DNA from 2 places in the Oceanobacillus sp. FSL W7-1304 genome. Region 2 is predicted to be linked to the other one. Evidence: predicted binding sites of a transcription regulator. Region 2 holds the regulator's gene; the other holds the start of a gene.
The links. The regulator Rex, encoded in region 2, represses fermentation and respiration genes when NADH is low (regulators of the CRP and FNR family bind a similar motif). The targets are predictions, from matches to a motif close to TTGTGAAATATTTCACAA.
Positions count from the first base shown of each region.

Region 1: a site for Rex is predicted at 4,206-4,223, ahead of qoxA (cytochrome aa3 quinol oxidase subunit II). Genes of this name have one in related genera too.

Region 1 is NZ_CP150211.1:944,557-952,098, reverse strand. It holds gene qoxD (cytochrome aa3 quinol oxidase subunit IV) at 293-574, opposite strand; gene NYE61_RS04800 (cytochrome (ubi)quinol oxidase subunit III) at 576-1,172, opposite strand; gene qoxB (cytochrome aa3 quinol oxidase subunit I) at 1,169-3,118, opposite strand; gene qoxA (cytochrome aa3 quinol oxidase subunit II) at 3,192-4,100, opposite strand; gene NYE61_RS04785 (DHA2 family efflux MFS transporter permease subunit) at 4,569-6,032, shown strand; gene NYE61_RS04780 (exonuclease SbcCD subunit D) at 6,532-7,542, shown strand, end outside.
Region 2 is NZ_CP150211.1:1,932,621-1,940,162, forward strand. It holds gene groL (chaperonin GroEL) at 183-1,814, opposite strand; gene groES (co-chaperone GroES) at 1,893-2,177, opposite strand; gene NYE61_RS09745 (CPBP family intramembrane glutamic endopeptidase) at 2,453-3,172, shown strand; gene NYE61_RS09750 (YdiK family protein) at 3,176-3,373, shown strand; gene NYE61_RS09755 (hypothetical protein) at 3,450-4,466, opposite strand; gene NYE61_RS09760 (redox-sensing transcriptional repressor Rex) at 4,764-5,402, opposite strand; gene NYE61_RS09765 (ABC-F family ATP-binding cassette domain-containing protein) at 5,554-7,482, shown strand.

The DNA of each region.
Region 1 (7,542 bases), 990 kb from region 2:
AACTATAAAATTTAAATGCTGTAGATAACTTAGTTACCGAAACAGCCACGTCCAGCTCCAGCGCTGAAGCGTTAGTGAGACTTCCTTCACCTCCGTACGAAAAGAAGACTTGCCGATTGGCTGCGCCAGAGGGTTAGTCGCACTTATACCCTTGTGGTGAAAGTCAACATCGACTCCCTACGGTCGCCGTATTTCCTTTATCTCCTACGTAAGAATGTTCGGCAAGCCGAACCACCCCAAAATACGGGGCGCAGTCCGTACGTCGCTAATCGGGCGCTTCTGCTTTTGTGCTTTACATATCCCATACCATTGCAAGTAATGAACCAAAAATGGTCACTAAAGCAATTAAGGCACTGTAGTATAAGGTTGTGTAAATTGTTCTCTTATCATCACTCTCACCAGCATGCATAAACAGGACGAACTGTACAATTGCTTGAACAAAAGCTGTTACAAGCAAGATAGTCATGCCTGCGGTAAATGACATATCCATGAAGTATACGCTCAGCGCAACTACGGTAAGTAGCAATGAGAAGATAAAGCCATTGACTTGCTTTATTGGAAATAATTCCTTCATGTTACATCATTCCTTTCAAGTAGATGAAGCTGAAAATGAAAATCCACATAACATCTAGAAAATGCCAGTACAGTGAGTAATTAAATGATTTATTGGCTGTTTCTGGATTTAGCCCGTGCTTTTTAACTTGCAAGAAGATAGCTATTCCCCAGAACAATCCAAATGTTACGTGAGCACCGTGTGTTCCAAGTGTTGTTAATAAAATACCAGTAAATGCACTTGTTTGTAATGTTGCTCCTACATGATAATAGTGAACAAATTCATAAATCTCAACCGAAAGGAACGTCGCTCCAAGGAGGAGCGTGATACCTAAGAACCACAACATTGCTTTTGGTCGGTTTAAACGCATAGCGTTAATTGCAAGACCGATTGTAAAACTACTAGTTAAAAGTACAACTGTCTCGATTAAAACAGGTGTTATTTCAAAGATTTCAGCACCGCTTGGCCCATTTCCAAATCTGTTTTCATATATGAAATAGGATGTAAATAGTGTTGCAAAAAGCATAATTTCAGCACCCAGGAAAATCCAGAAGCCTAATATATTCATTTCATTTTTGTGTGTGCTATATTCAAGAGGTTGCGAGTGATCTATCTTCATTTCGAAGCACCTCCAAATTTCTCTTCCGTTTCCTTCACTTCGTCAGCAGAAATATAGCGTCCCTGATCATTTTCGAATGAACTGTACATCATACATGCGAAGAAGGCAATGGCAGCAATGATAACAGCCGGCCAAATACTGAAGACGAACGAGAATCCAAATACAAATAAAATACCTGCCATTATAATTGGAATACCACTATTATTTGGCATATGGATTTTATCGATTTTACCTTTGAATAAAGTATGTTTCTTTTTCTTATGATCCCAGAATGCTTCACTGGAATTTACTTCAGGTTCAATTGCAAAGTTGTATTCAGGAACCGGGTTATGCGTTGCCCATTCTAATGAACGTGCGTTCCATGGATCGTCACCAACGTTTCTAGGTGAGTTTTTAATACTATAGAAAATATTATAGGCGATCAGGATAAATGCAATTGCCATTAAACCTGCTCCTACAAACGAAAGCATATTCAATGGAGTGAATCCAGTTGACTCTGAGTATGTGTACATACGGCGAGCTTGCCCGTCTAATCCAGTGATGTACATCGGGAAGAAAGCTAAAACAAAGCCGACAACATTAAACCAGAAAGCCCATTTTCCAATTCGCTCGTTCAGAATAAAGCCAAACATTTTTGGCCACCAATACGTAAGACCAGCTAGCATCGCATAAACAACACCAGGAATAATTGTATTGTGGAAGTGAGCTACTAAGAACATCGTATTATGATACTGATAGTCAGCACTTGCCATTGCAAGCATTACTCCAGTTACTCCACCAACTGTGAAAAGTGGGATGAAGGCTACTGAATAAAGCATTGGAACGGTGAACCTAATCTTACCTTTCCACATCGTTAGGAGCCAGTTAAATATCTTAATCCCGGTTGGTATGGCGATTGCCATTGTTGTAATCGAGAAGATACTATTAGTTAATGCTCCCTGTCCCATTGTAAAGAAATGGTGTACCCATACAAAGAATGAGAGTAGGGAAATTAGTACCATGGAAGCTACCATTGATTTATACCCATATAAGTTACGTTGTGAGAAGGTCGAAATAATCTCACTGTAAATACCGAATGCTGGCAGAATTAAAATGTAAACTTCTGGATGGCCCCAAACCCAGAAAAGGTTGGCCCAGTACATATCCATACCACCATTACCTGTTGCAAAGAATGATGTACCGAATTGACGGTCGAACGTTCCCATTAAGAGCGCTACAGTTAACACTGGGAAAGCAAATACAATAATAACATTTGTGATAAGAGCTGACCATGTAAACATTGGCATTTTCATTAATTTCATACCAGGAGCTCTCATTTTGAAAATCGTTACAACAAAGTTAATTCCTGTCATTAGTGTACCAATTCCAGAAATTTGAAGAGCCCACATGTAATAGTTAACACCAACAGATTGGCTAAACTCATTACTTGCTAGTGGGAAGTAATTGGTCCAACCAGCGTCAGGTGATCCACCGATAACAAACGATATGTTAAATAGCATTGCTCCGGCAAAGAATAGCCAAAAGCTAAGTGCGTTTAGTCGCGGAAAAGCAACGTCACGAGCACCAATTTGCAGTGGCACAACGTAGTTCATTAAACCAATAACGAACGGCATTGCCATAAAGAAGATCATTACAACTCCGTGCGTTGTAAAAACCTCATTATAATGTTGAGCGTTTAAAAATTCCATTTCCGGGCTAGAAAGCTGAAGACGCATCATGACAGCGTCCGCACCACCACGGAATAACATGACTAAAGCGGAAATCAAATACATAATCCCGATTCGTTTATGGTCAGTTGTTGTTAACCATTCGTTCCATAAATAGCCCCATTTTTTAAAGTAAGTTAATCCTGCAACGATTGCGATGGAAACAAGAACAATTGCAACCATAGATGCATAGATCATTGGATCTGGATGGGGTATAGCGAATCTTTCAAAAAATTCCATGTTTGTTACTCCTTTCGAGAAGTTCAAGTACATTTAGATTAGTAATCTAGCTGTTTTGTTCGTAGTCTTTCAATTAATGATGATCGTGTTCTGAATCATCATGTTCATCCTCGGATTGTTCCGTATCATCAGATGAACCGTGATTATGCCCACCATGCTCACCCTCAGGTGGTGGTGAAAATTCTAAATGTGTTCCAGTGAAAGCAAGTTGACCTAGATGACCAGGTTCTAATAATTCATTGAATATATCTTCTGTTAATGGATCAGCCGTAGCATGAATATCATCTACCCAAGTATCGAATTCATCTTGCGGCATTGCGATAACGTTAAATGTGTTTTCAGCAAAACCTTCACCACTAAAGTTTGCATTTCTACCCATAAACTCTCCAGCTGATTCAGCCGCTAAATTAATTGTCGTTACCATGTCTGCCATCGCATATTTTTGTCCGGCTAACTGCGGTACCCAAAAGCTTGTAATTGGACCATGTGAGTAAAGCTTGAACTGGACGGAACGATCTGTTGGGATAAATACATAATTGACTGTTTCAATATCTTGCTCTGGATAGCTGAAATGCCATTTCCAGTTAGATGAAGAAGCATATATCACCAACGGTTCCTGATCCTCATATCCTTCTGGTACTGTTTCAACTTGGTATGTTGAGACAACAGAAACGATAGATAAGAAGATAACAATTAAAATTGGAATACCAACAATAATTCCTTCGACAATAGGATTCCCCTCAATATGTGGTGGTTCATAATCATCATCCTGTTTAGATGCGCGGTATTTTACTAGGATAATGATAAGTAATACAAGTACGGTAATAACAATGAATGCCATAGTAATGATGGATAACCATATAACATCAGCAGTCGTTGCAGCTTGTGGTCCTTTTGGATCTAAGACAAGTAATGGCTCACAACCTGTTAACACTGTAGCTATAGTGAAAATGAATGTTAGTAGGGTCCATTTAAGTTTCATGTATATACCCCTTTCTGTTAAATTATCTGTTTTTTTGCGCCAATATAAAGGTAAACACAATTATCGTCCTATATAATAGTACGCAAACGATAAAAATACAAGAGTATGAGAAATGCTTCACAAAATGTTCATGAAGATTTGTAGATTTGGTGGAGATAGGCAAATTTTGGACACGTAGGTATTAAAAATAGTTGCTTTAATTGCAAAAATGTGCTCCGTATTTTTGCGGTTAGCTAATGAAAAACTTTCCCACTATTAATGAAGGAAAGTTTTTTCTAATTTAGCTGTATTTTCATACTAGACTCATAGTCTATTAAAAATTGAATGAATTATGAATCGGTTCATAAACTTGATAAAGACAATAAAAAATTTATTTGTATTATGTGGACTAAAGGTATATGATATGATTTATGTCATTAGAAAAATTCGGGTGATCAATGTATAGTTTAATGTAAGGGAGAAGAATTTATGGAACCATCAATCAATCATAATGACCGGCCAAAGTATGGTATTTTAGCAATACTTATGGTTGGTGCATTTATTTCATTTTTAAATAATACACTGCTAAATGTTGCACTGCCATCTATCATGTTAGACCTTGATGTAAGTACATCTGTCGTCCAGTGGTTAACGACGGGGTATATGTTAATTAATGGTATATTGATTCCAACGACAGCTTTTTTAATTCAAAAATATTCTGTTCGCCGATTGTTCTTAGTTGCAATGGGTCTGTTTTTTTGTGGAACTTTAATTGCAGGTATTGCGCATACATTCCCGATCTTGCTGGCTGCGCGAATGGTTCAGGCATCTGGATCCGCAATTATGATGCCATTATTAATGAATGTTATGTTAATAAGCTTTCCAATCGCTAAACGAGGAACTGCAATGGGAGTCTTCGGTTTGATTTTAATGTTTGCTCCAGCAATTGGACCAACGCTTTCTGGTTGGATTATTGAACACTATGATTGGAGAATGCTATTTCATTTTATAACTCCAATTGCTGCTGTTGTATTTTTGCTCGGCTTTTTTCTATTAAAGGATAAGAAAGAAAAAGTGTTTATTACGTTAGATATTCTTTCTTTAATTTTGTCCAGTATTGGATTCGGAGGATTATTATACGGTTTTAGCTCTGCTGGATCAAAGGGCTGGGATAGCTTACAGGTATATGGAACAATTATCCTTGGGGTTATTGCGCTTATCTGGTTTATCCTTCGTCAATCAAAGCTTGAGAAGCCCATGTTAAATTTCAATGTGTTTAAATATCCCATGTTTACGTTGGCATCCATCATATCGATGGTCGTTAATATTGCAATGTTTTCTGGTTTTCTTTTGTTACCGATCTATGCACAAACGATTCGTGGGATTTCGCCAATGGATACGGGGTTAATGCTATTACCGGGAGCTCTTCTGAATGCATTTATGTCACCAATCACAGGTAGACTGTTTGATAGATATGGCGGGCGAGTACTGGCGCTTGTTGGTTTATCGATTATGACAATTACAACGTATTGCTTTAGTAACTTAACGTTTGAGACAGGTTACATTACGTTAATGGCACTGCATGGAATGCGTATGTTAGGTCTATCCATGGTTATGATGCCGGTATCTACGAACGGCTTAAATCAGTTGCCTGCTGAATATTACCCGCATGGAACAGCGATGAATAATACGCTGAATCAGGTTTCTGGAGCGATTGGAACTGCATTGTTAATAACGATCATGTCAATTCGAGAAAATGTGTATGCAAACCGTTTAACTGAGGCAGTAGTAGGCGGTCCGACTTCGGAGGTGCAGCAACAAATAGCTTTAGAAGCAATGCTAGGTGGAATTAATGATGCATTCTTTATTTCGACCTTTATTATCGCAGTAGCTATAATCCTTGCCAGCTTTTTAAAACGAGCCAAGCAAGGGGATATAAAAATGAGTAAATAGTTTATAACCCTGATACGATTCGTGTATCGGGGTTATTTATTTGTGTTCGTTCTGGCTGTGTCAGAGCATGACTACTGCATCCGGGAAAGGCAGGAAGTAAATTGAGCAACCGAATCGAATAGGTTTACTCATTAACACAATGGCTGCATGCGAGTCTAAACTTTACTTTTTCAAAAAGTTTTAACTTTAATAGAATTTATTTTAATAGCTAAATTCCACATCAAAACAAAGAATTTAATCGGATAATAGTTTCGAAATTCGCAAATCTACTAAATATAGCTGGTAGAAATATGAATTATGACCAGGCTTCCTAACATTGATTCAATGGAAGAAGAGCAGTATACTCATTATAGATTTAGATTCGATATTTTGTGAAAGGGGCTAAGTTCCTTTTCTCTTATTATAGTAGTAATCAATACTATTAAAACAGAAGAATTAAGTAGTTTTTGATTAAGTGCAAGCAGATTATTTATCTAGTGTACTGGAGAGGGGAGATACAATGAAGTTTTTTCATACTGCGGATTGGCACTTAGGAAAACTTGTCCAGGGAATTTATATGACCGAAGATCAACGTTATGTATTAGAACAACTTATTCAAGCAGTGGAGGAAGAAAAACCAGATGCAGTCATTATCGCAGGTGATTTATATGATCGAGCGGTTCCGCCAATTGAAGCAGTTCACTTATTGGACGAAGTTTTAGAGACAATTGTGCATCGATTAAAAACACCTGTAATCGCGATAGCAGGTAACCATGATAGTCCGAGCAGGTTGAATTTTGGGAGCAGTTTAATGAAACATCATGGTTTTCATATTGTCGGTAATCTGACAAACCATATAGAGCCAGTTGTTTTAGAAGACGAATTTGGAGAGGTGCATTTTCACCTCATTCCGTACTGCGACCCAAGTGTGGTAAGGAATGTTTTGGAAGATGAGGATATCCGAACACATGATGACGCAACAAAAAAGATTATCGAACAAATTACCATGCAGATGGATGCCAATGCCCGACATGTTGCTGTTGGTCATGCATTTGTGACTCCCTATGCGAAAGAAGAAGAAAATACAAGTGATTCGGAGCGGCCGCTTTCAATTGGTGGTGCAGAATATGTTGCTAGTGAACACTATATGCCATTTCATTATACGGCATTAGGGCATTTGCATCAGGCTCATTATGTAATGGATGAGAAAATTCGTTATGCTGGATCGATTTTAAAATACTCTTTATCCGAGGAGCATCATAAAAAAGGATTTCATATTGTCGAGATGGATTCTTTAGGAAATGCCACAGTTGAAAAACGTCTCTTGAAACCGCGGAGAGACATTCGTACCGTTGAAGCATACATAGATGATTTATTAAATCACCCAATTAATCAAGATTATGTTTTTGTTCGGTTATTGGATGAGACTCCGGTATTGTCGCCGATGGAAAAGGTGCGATCTGTCTATCCGAACGCGATGCATGTGGAACGTAAAAACTATTCTGTCACACCTCTTGCGCAGGCAGAAGAT
Region 2 (7,542 bases):
CGATCTTCACATAAAAATGGAAAAAATGAAAAAGGACGCTTCCGCATAAGTGAGAACTTTATACGAAAACGCCCTTTTAAACTTAAATTTATAATAAATGTTACCTTTATGTTACTTTTTAGTTTGACGGGGTTCGCAACAGCATCCCAAACGTTTATAAATCAACATTTAAGGGTGGTTTGTTACATCATACCGCCCATTCCACCCATGCCGCCCATATCAGGCATTGCAGGTGCACCGCCTTCTTCAGGCTTATCAGCTACAACAGCTTCTGTAGTTAATAGCATTGCTGCTACAGATGCTGCGTTTTGCAGTGCAGAACGTGTTACTTTTGTTGGGTCAACGATTCCAGCTTCAACCATGTTTACCCATTCGTTTGTTGCTGCGTTATATCCTACGCCAACTTTTTCGTTTTTCAAGCGTTCTACGATGATAGAACCTTCTAAACCAGCGTTTTGTGCAATTTGACGAACTGGCTCTTCGATTGCGCGAAGTACGATTTTCACACCAGTTGCTTCATCGCCTTCTAGGTTTAGTTCACTTACTTTGTTGTAAACGTTGATTAGGGCAGTACCACCACCGGATACGAAGCCTTCTTCAACTGCAGCACGTGTAGAGTTCAATGCATCCTCGATACGCAGTTTGCGCTCTTTTAATTCTGTTTCTGTTGCAGCACCAACTTTAACTACTGCCACACCACCAGATAATTTAGCAAGACGCTCTTGTAATTTTTCTTTATCAAATTCAGAAGTTGTTTCTTCTGCTTGTGCACGGATTTGTGCAACACGGCCAGAGATTGCTTCTGGGTTGCCAGCACCCTCAACAACTGTAGTGTTTTCTTTTGTTACAACAACTTTCGAAGCACGTCCTAATTGTTCGATAGTAGCAGACTTAAGATCCAATCCAAGATCTTCAGTAATCACTTCTCCACCAGTTAGGATAGCGATATCTTCTAGCATTGCTTTACGACGGTCACCGAATCCTGGAGCTTTAACAGCTACAGCGTTGAACGTTCCGCGAAGTTTGTTTACAACTAATGTTGCAAGAGCTTCCCCTTCAACATCTTCAGCGATTAATAATAATGGCTTTCCTTGTTGAACAACTTGCTCTAATACTGGTAATACTTCTTGGATATTACCAATTTTCTTATCTGTAATAAGAATGTATGGATCTTCTAATACTGCTTCCATTTTATCTTGGTCAGTAACCATGTATGGTGAAGAATATCCACGATCAAATTGCATCCCTTCAACAACCTCTAATTCTGTGTTGAAGCCTTTTGATTCTTCAATTGTAATAACGCCATCATTGCCAACGCGTTCCATCGCTTCAGCAATTAAGTTACCAACTTCATCATCAGATGCTGAGATAGCTGCGATTTGTGCGATAGAGTCTTTGCTTTCAACCGGTTGAGAAATTGCTTTTAATTCTTCAACAGCAGTTGCTACAGCTTTCTCAATACCGCGGCGGATACCTACAGGGTTTGCACCAGCTGTAACGTTTTTCAAACCTTCGTGAATCATTGCTTGTGCAAGAACTGTTGCAGTAGTTGTACCGTCACCAGCTACATCATTTGTTTTCGATGCAACTTCAGATACAAGCTGTGCTCCCATGTTTTCAAAAGCATCTTCCAATTCGATTTCTTTCGCAATGGTTACCCCATCATTTGTAATTAGAGGTGAGCCGAATTTTTTATCTAAAACAACGTTACGTCCTTTTGGTCCCAACGTTACTTTTACAGCGTTTGCTAATACATCTACACCGCGCAGCATTGCTCCACGTGCTTCTTCATTGAACTTAATATCTTTAGCCACTTAAAATTCCTCCTTTAAAATAATCATTCGAAAAATTTATTTGTCGTCGTTCATGTATGTGTTGGTTTTGTGTTACGATTAGCTTACTACAGCTAAAATGTCATTTTCACGAAGAATTAAGTATTCTGTACCTTCATATTTCACTTCAGTACCAGCAAATTTAGAGAATATAATGCGGTCCCCTTCTGCAACTTCAAGTGCCACTTTTTCCCCATTTTCAGTTACACGGCCAGATCCTACTGCTACTACGCGACCTTCCTGTGGTTTTTCCTTTGCAGAGTCTGGTAGTACGATACCGCTTGCAGTTGTTTCTTCTTGCTCAACAAGTTCGATAACAACACGATCTCCTAGTGGTTTAATCATGTAGAATGCCTCCTCAATTCTTTAACGTATTAGATTTATTAGCACTCTCAATGATTGAGTGCTAATTTCTATATTCATAATAATTAATCCCATAAAAAAATGCAAGTAATGTGTCTATAATTTTATTTAATTTCTAGTAAAATTTTATGTAAAGGGGCTCATAATATTAACAGCCTGTATAATATGATAAAATATCTTTTATGATGATTGATGATCAATAGATGGAATATGTAATACATATACTAAACTATACAAAGCAAAAGGAGTCGTTTTATTTGGCACGTAGATATTGGTATGTCATTTTAACTTATATACTGATGCAGCTTTCTGCATTTCCCGTTGCTCTGCTTGCAAAGCATCATTATATCCCAGTACAAGGTGTGATTTACTGGTCCATTTTTAGCTTTATTCTCGGACTTCTTATTATTTTGTGGATTATGAAGCCCGATATGCAGATGAGAGATACACGCAATGCAGCACCGATGAGCTCAATGATACTCTGGTCAATCCTCGGTGTATTCATGGCTTTCTTTGCACAAGGAATTGCAGTAGCAATTGAAATGAATATACTAGGGATTTCACCTGGATCAGAAAACACTCAAGGTATCATGGATATAGCTCGTGCAGCCCCATTATTTATTATTATTCCTGCAGTGATTGCCCCAATATTGGAAGAAATCATTTTCCGAAAAATTATCTTCGGCAGTCTCTATAAGCGCATGAATTTCTTCTTCGCAGGTTTGGTCTCCGCCCTTATCTTCGGTTTTATTCATGAAGGGATGGAACATATCCTAATTTATGCTTCGATGGGGTTTGTATTTGCGTTTCTTTATGTAAAGACAAAACGAATTCTCGTTCCGATTATCGTTCATGCAGCAATGAACACATTAGTTGTTGTCGGGCAATTATCGATGGATCCAGAAGAAATGCAGCGACAACTTGAGCAAATGCAACGTCAGGTTGAGCAATTGCAAATGATCCTTATTGGAGGTTAATGAATGATTCATTCTTTGTTAGTTAAAGCGTTCATTTACTTCATAATGGCAATGATTTTTATTTACGTTGCCGTCCAAAGCAAAGGGCAAACAATCTGGAATCCCACCACGCTCATTTTTGCTGCTGTAGCAACGCTTGCCTTTGGAGTTGCAGTTCGATTGCTTAATAAGTATTTTCGATTGAAAAAGAAGAAGCATTAAATAGATACTATATAGATCTTCTTAATAAAAAAGAAGGCTGTTTCTAGATTAATACTGAAACAGCCTTCTTTTATTTTTATTGGATAGACTTCAACTTATCTATCCATTCATCTTTATCTTCGATTGATTTTTCAAACGTTGTGTAGCGAACAACATACAAATCATTGTCTTTCGCAAATACCCTTGCTACTTCTTCCTGATCGAGCTGAATATCATCTTCTGTTAATGAAAAATCAAAAAATCCTTCTTCCGCAGAATTAAATTCAAGCTCACCTGTAGTCATTTCTGTTAAATTCATTTCCATCATTTCGATAAAGCCTTCAGCACCTAACAATTCATCACCATCTGGATAATAATGAATCGTAAACAGCTCTGTGAAATTCGTTTGATCCTCATCAACTAAAAGAAATTCAGCGGTTGCTTCACCGTCTCCTTCCTCATAGTTCTCAAGCTCCCACTTTCCTTCATCAAACGGAATTTCTAAGCTCGTAATTGTGTCAATGTAAACACCTTCTGCCGCTGCATCAGCAGCAGTCTCTTCGATAACATCCCCATTCTCATCAAGAGGAATTATTTCGCTTGGTTCTTCAGAACTATAAATTTTCCATGCACCATCATCTGGTCGCAAGACATGAACCCCGTGTGTTTCATTATTCATAAAATCAGGACCATCGACTTTCATTGTCGTCTGTTTATAAGAGATTGTTGCTTCTTCTTCTGATTTTTCCTCCACAACTAAATCAAATAATTCCATATCTAATGTATACACAGATAATTGATCGATTGTCGTACGTGTTGAGTCATATAAAGGAGATTCACTATGTATGGTTTCCATGTAAGCATCCAAGTCATTTTCTGTTAATGCTTCTAAGTTTGCTTCAAGTACTGCAAATAATGCCTCATCTTCTGGAACTACATTTTCTTCTGCTTCTTCAGACCCATTTTCCTCGTTTGCTTCCGCATCATTTGTTTCTTCAGTTGCTTCAGCATCGTTAGTCCCTTCACTCTCATTGTCACTTTCATTTGAACATGCAACAATGAACAAACTAATAAATAAAACAAACATAATACCTAAAACCTTTTTCACGTTCACGAATAAATTCCTCCTCTTTCTCAATATATTCCCAATACAGATTAACGTAATAATCAGTAAATGGATAGATGTCTTAAGAACCAATAATTTTCAGAAAAATATTAGTTCCATTTATCTAGTTAATATTTATCAGCTTATTTCCAGTGGTTGTTTAAAACAGAGATTTTATGGAATTGATGCAAATAAATTATGGTATTTACCAATATAAGGACATCCAAATCCAACCATAAAAAAACAAGGCTTTTGACCTAAAATCAATAGCCTTGTAATTAAACAAAAATTCACAATGAGTAATATCTACTCTGGATTATCTAACGAATAATGCTTTAGGAAATAAACAAGGGCCTGCAATTCAACAGCAAGATCAATATGGTGGACCCGAATATGCTTCGGTACACTAATCCTTGCAGGAGTAAAGTTAAGAATCCCTGAAATCCCTTTTTCTACAAGCTTATCGGCGATCACTTGTGCTTCAACAGCTGGCACAGTTAGGATAGCGACTTTAATGTCTTCTAACTTTTCCTCTAAATCACGAATATCATAAACGGGTACCCCGCCAATATCCGTGCCAACCTTTTCTGTATCTGCATCAAATGCCGTAGTAATCCGGATATTATTGTTCTTCATAAAGTTATAATGAAGGAAGGCTGTGCCTAAGTTCCCAACTCCGATTAATGCAACCTCTGTAACCTCATGCTGATCCAACGTACTTCGGAAAAATCCTAATAAATACTCTACATTATAGCCGTATCCCTTTTTTCCCAATGCGCCAAAATAAGAAAAGTCTCTTCGAATTGTTGCAGAATCCACTTTTACTGCATCACTCAGCTCCTTTGAGGAAACTCGCTTCTTCCCTTGCTGATTTAAATTGTTAAGAAAACGATAATATAAAGGCAGCCGCTTGGCAGTAGCTTGTGGAATTTTATTCTGTTCCATCAATCTTCCTCTTTTCAATCCAATAGTTGTATATGATAAGTTCTTTCCTTCTATTTTAACAGAAAACGTCAAATAAGTCGTGATATTTTTCACAATTCAGTTGCCTCGTTAAATAACTATAAGATACACTGTACATGATGGGGTGAAAAAGATGATATTAATGCAACTAAACGGAATTTCCAAATCCTTCGGTGCTGAAGAGATTTTATCAAATATTAAAATTGAAATTAAAGATAAAGACCGTATAGCTATTGTCGGCAGAAACGGTGCAGGTAAGTCAACATTACTTAAAATTATGGCACAAGAATTATCGTATGATGAAGGGGAATTTTTTCAACCGAAGGATCTTACATTCGGTTATTTATCCCAGCATATGACGTTAGAATCAGGGAAAACCATTTGGGATGAAATGCTAGAGGTATTTTCCCATTTAAAATCATTGGAAAAGCAACTTCGAGCATTAGAGAAAGAGATGGAGAAAGCCAGCGAATTATCTGGAGAAGAATATGACAAAGTCCTTAAAGAATATGACAAACTTCAACTAGCATATCAGACTGATGGGGGCTATACGTATGAATCTGATATTAGAGCTGTACTTAGTGGGTTAAATTTTGAGTCCTTTGATTATGATACTCCAATCGCAGAACTTAGTGGTGGACAAAAAACACGACTTGCCCTGGGTAAATTGCTGCTTCAAAAACCACAGCTGCTTATTCTTGATGAACCGACCAACCATCTTGATATTGATACATTGTCATGGTTGGAAAACTATCTCGTTAGTTATCCAGGCGCCATTGTCATCGTTTCACACGATCGGTACTTTCTTGATAAAACAGTTTCCATTGTATATGAAATTTCACGGCATAAAACGCGAAAATACCATGGTTCGTACAGCAAGTATTTGGAGCAAAAAGCACTAAATTATGAACAGGAATTAAAGGAATTTGAAAAGCAGCAAACTGAAATTAAAAAAATGGAAGACTTTATCCAGCGGAATATTGTACGTGCTTCGACTACAAAACGAGCACAAAGCAGGCGGAAGCAGCTTGAAAAAATGGAGCGTCTTGATCGGCCACTAGGTGATGAGTCATCCGCTTCCTTCTCCTTTCAAATTAATCGCAGAAGTGGAAATGATGTATTAAAAGTTGAAGAGCTTAGCTTACGTTATGAAAAAGAAGTGGACCCTATTTTTTCCAACATACGACTGGATATAAATCGCGGTGACCGTATCGCACTTGTTGGTCCGAATGGTGTAGGGAAAACTACATTACTTAAGGCCATCTTAGGTAGACTGCAGACAGAAAAAGGAAACATCCAGCTTGGTACAAATGTACAAATTGGCTACTATGATCAAGAACAGGCTGATCTTAATTCTACTAAGACGATTCTTCAAGAATTATGGGATGATTACCCCACCATAAATGAAAAAGATATCCGCACGGTTTTAGGAAACTTTCTTTTTTCTGGAGATGATGTATTAAAGCAGGTCCATACATTAAGTGGTGGAGAAAAAGCAAGACTAGCCCTTGCTAAGCTTAAAATGCAGCAAGCAAATTTCCTTATTATGGATGAGCCTACAAACCATTTGGACATCGATAGTAAAGAAGTGCTGGAAGCAGCTTTGATTGATTTTCCTGGAACCATCCTTTTCGTATCACATGACCGCTATTTTATTAATAAAATAGCTGATCAGGTTGCTGAAATGGAACGAGATGGAATTACGATCTATCTTGGGGACTATGATTATTATTTGGAGAAGAAAGAAGAAGAGGCAGAAATCGAAAGGCTAAAACAGGAAAAGGAAACAACATCCAACTCTGAAACAAAAAAGCTAAGCTATAAGGAAGGCAAGCAGCTGCAAAGTGAAAAAAGGAAAGTCCAGCGTCGTATCTCAGAACTTGAAGAAATGATTGAACATCAGGAACTAGATATTGCACAGATTGAAGAAGAAATGACAAAACCGGAAGTTTATCAAGATCATGAAAAGTCATTGGAGCTTACAGAAACAGTGAATAAGTTGAAATACGAAATTGAACAACTTATAGAAGAATGGACTGCCCTTCAAGAGGAGAATAGTTGAACGATTTCATATAGTCCATTATAATAAACAGTAGGCAGCTAAACAGCTGCCTATTTTGTA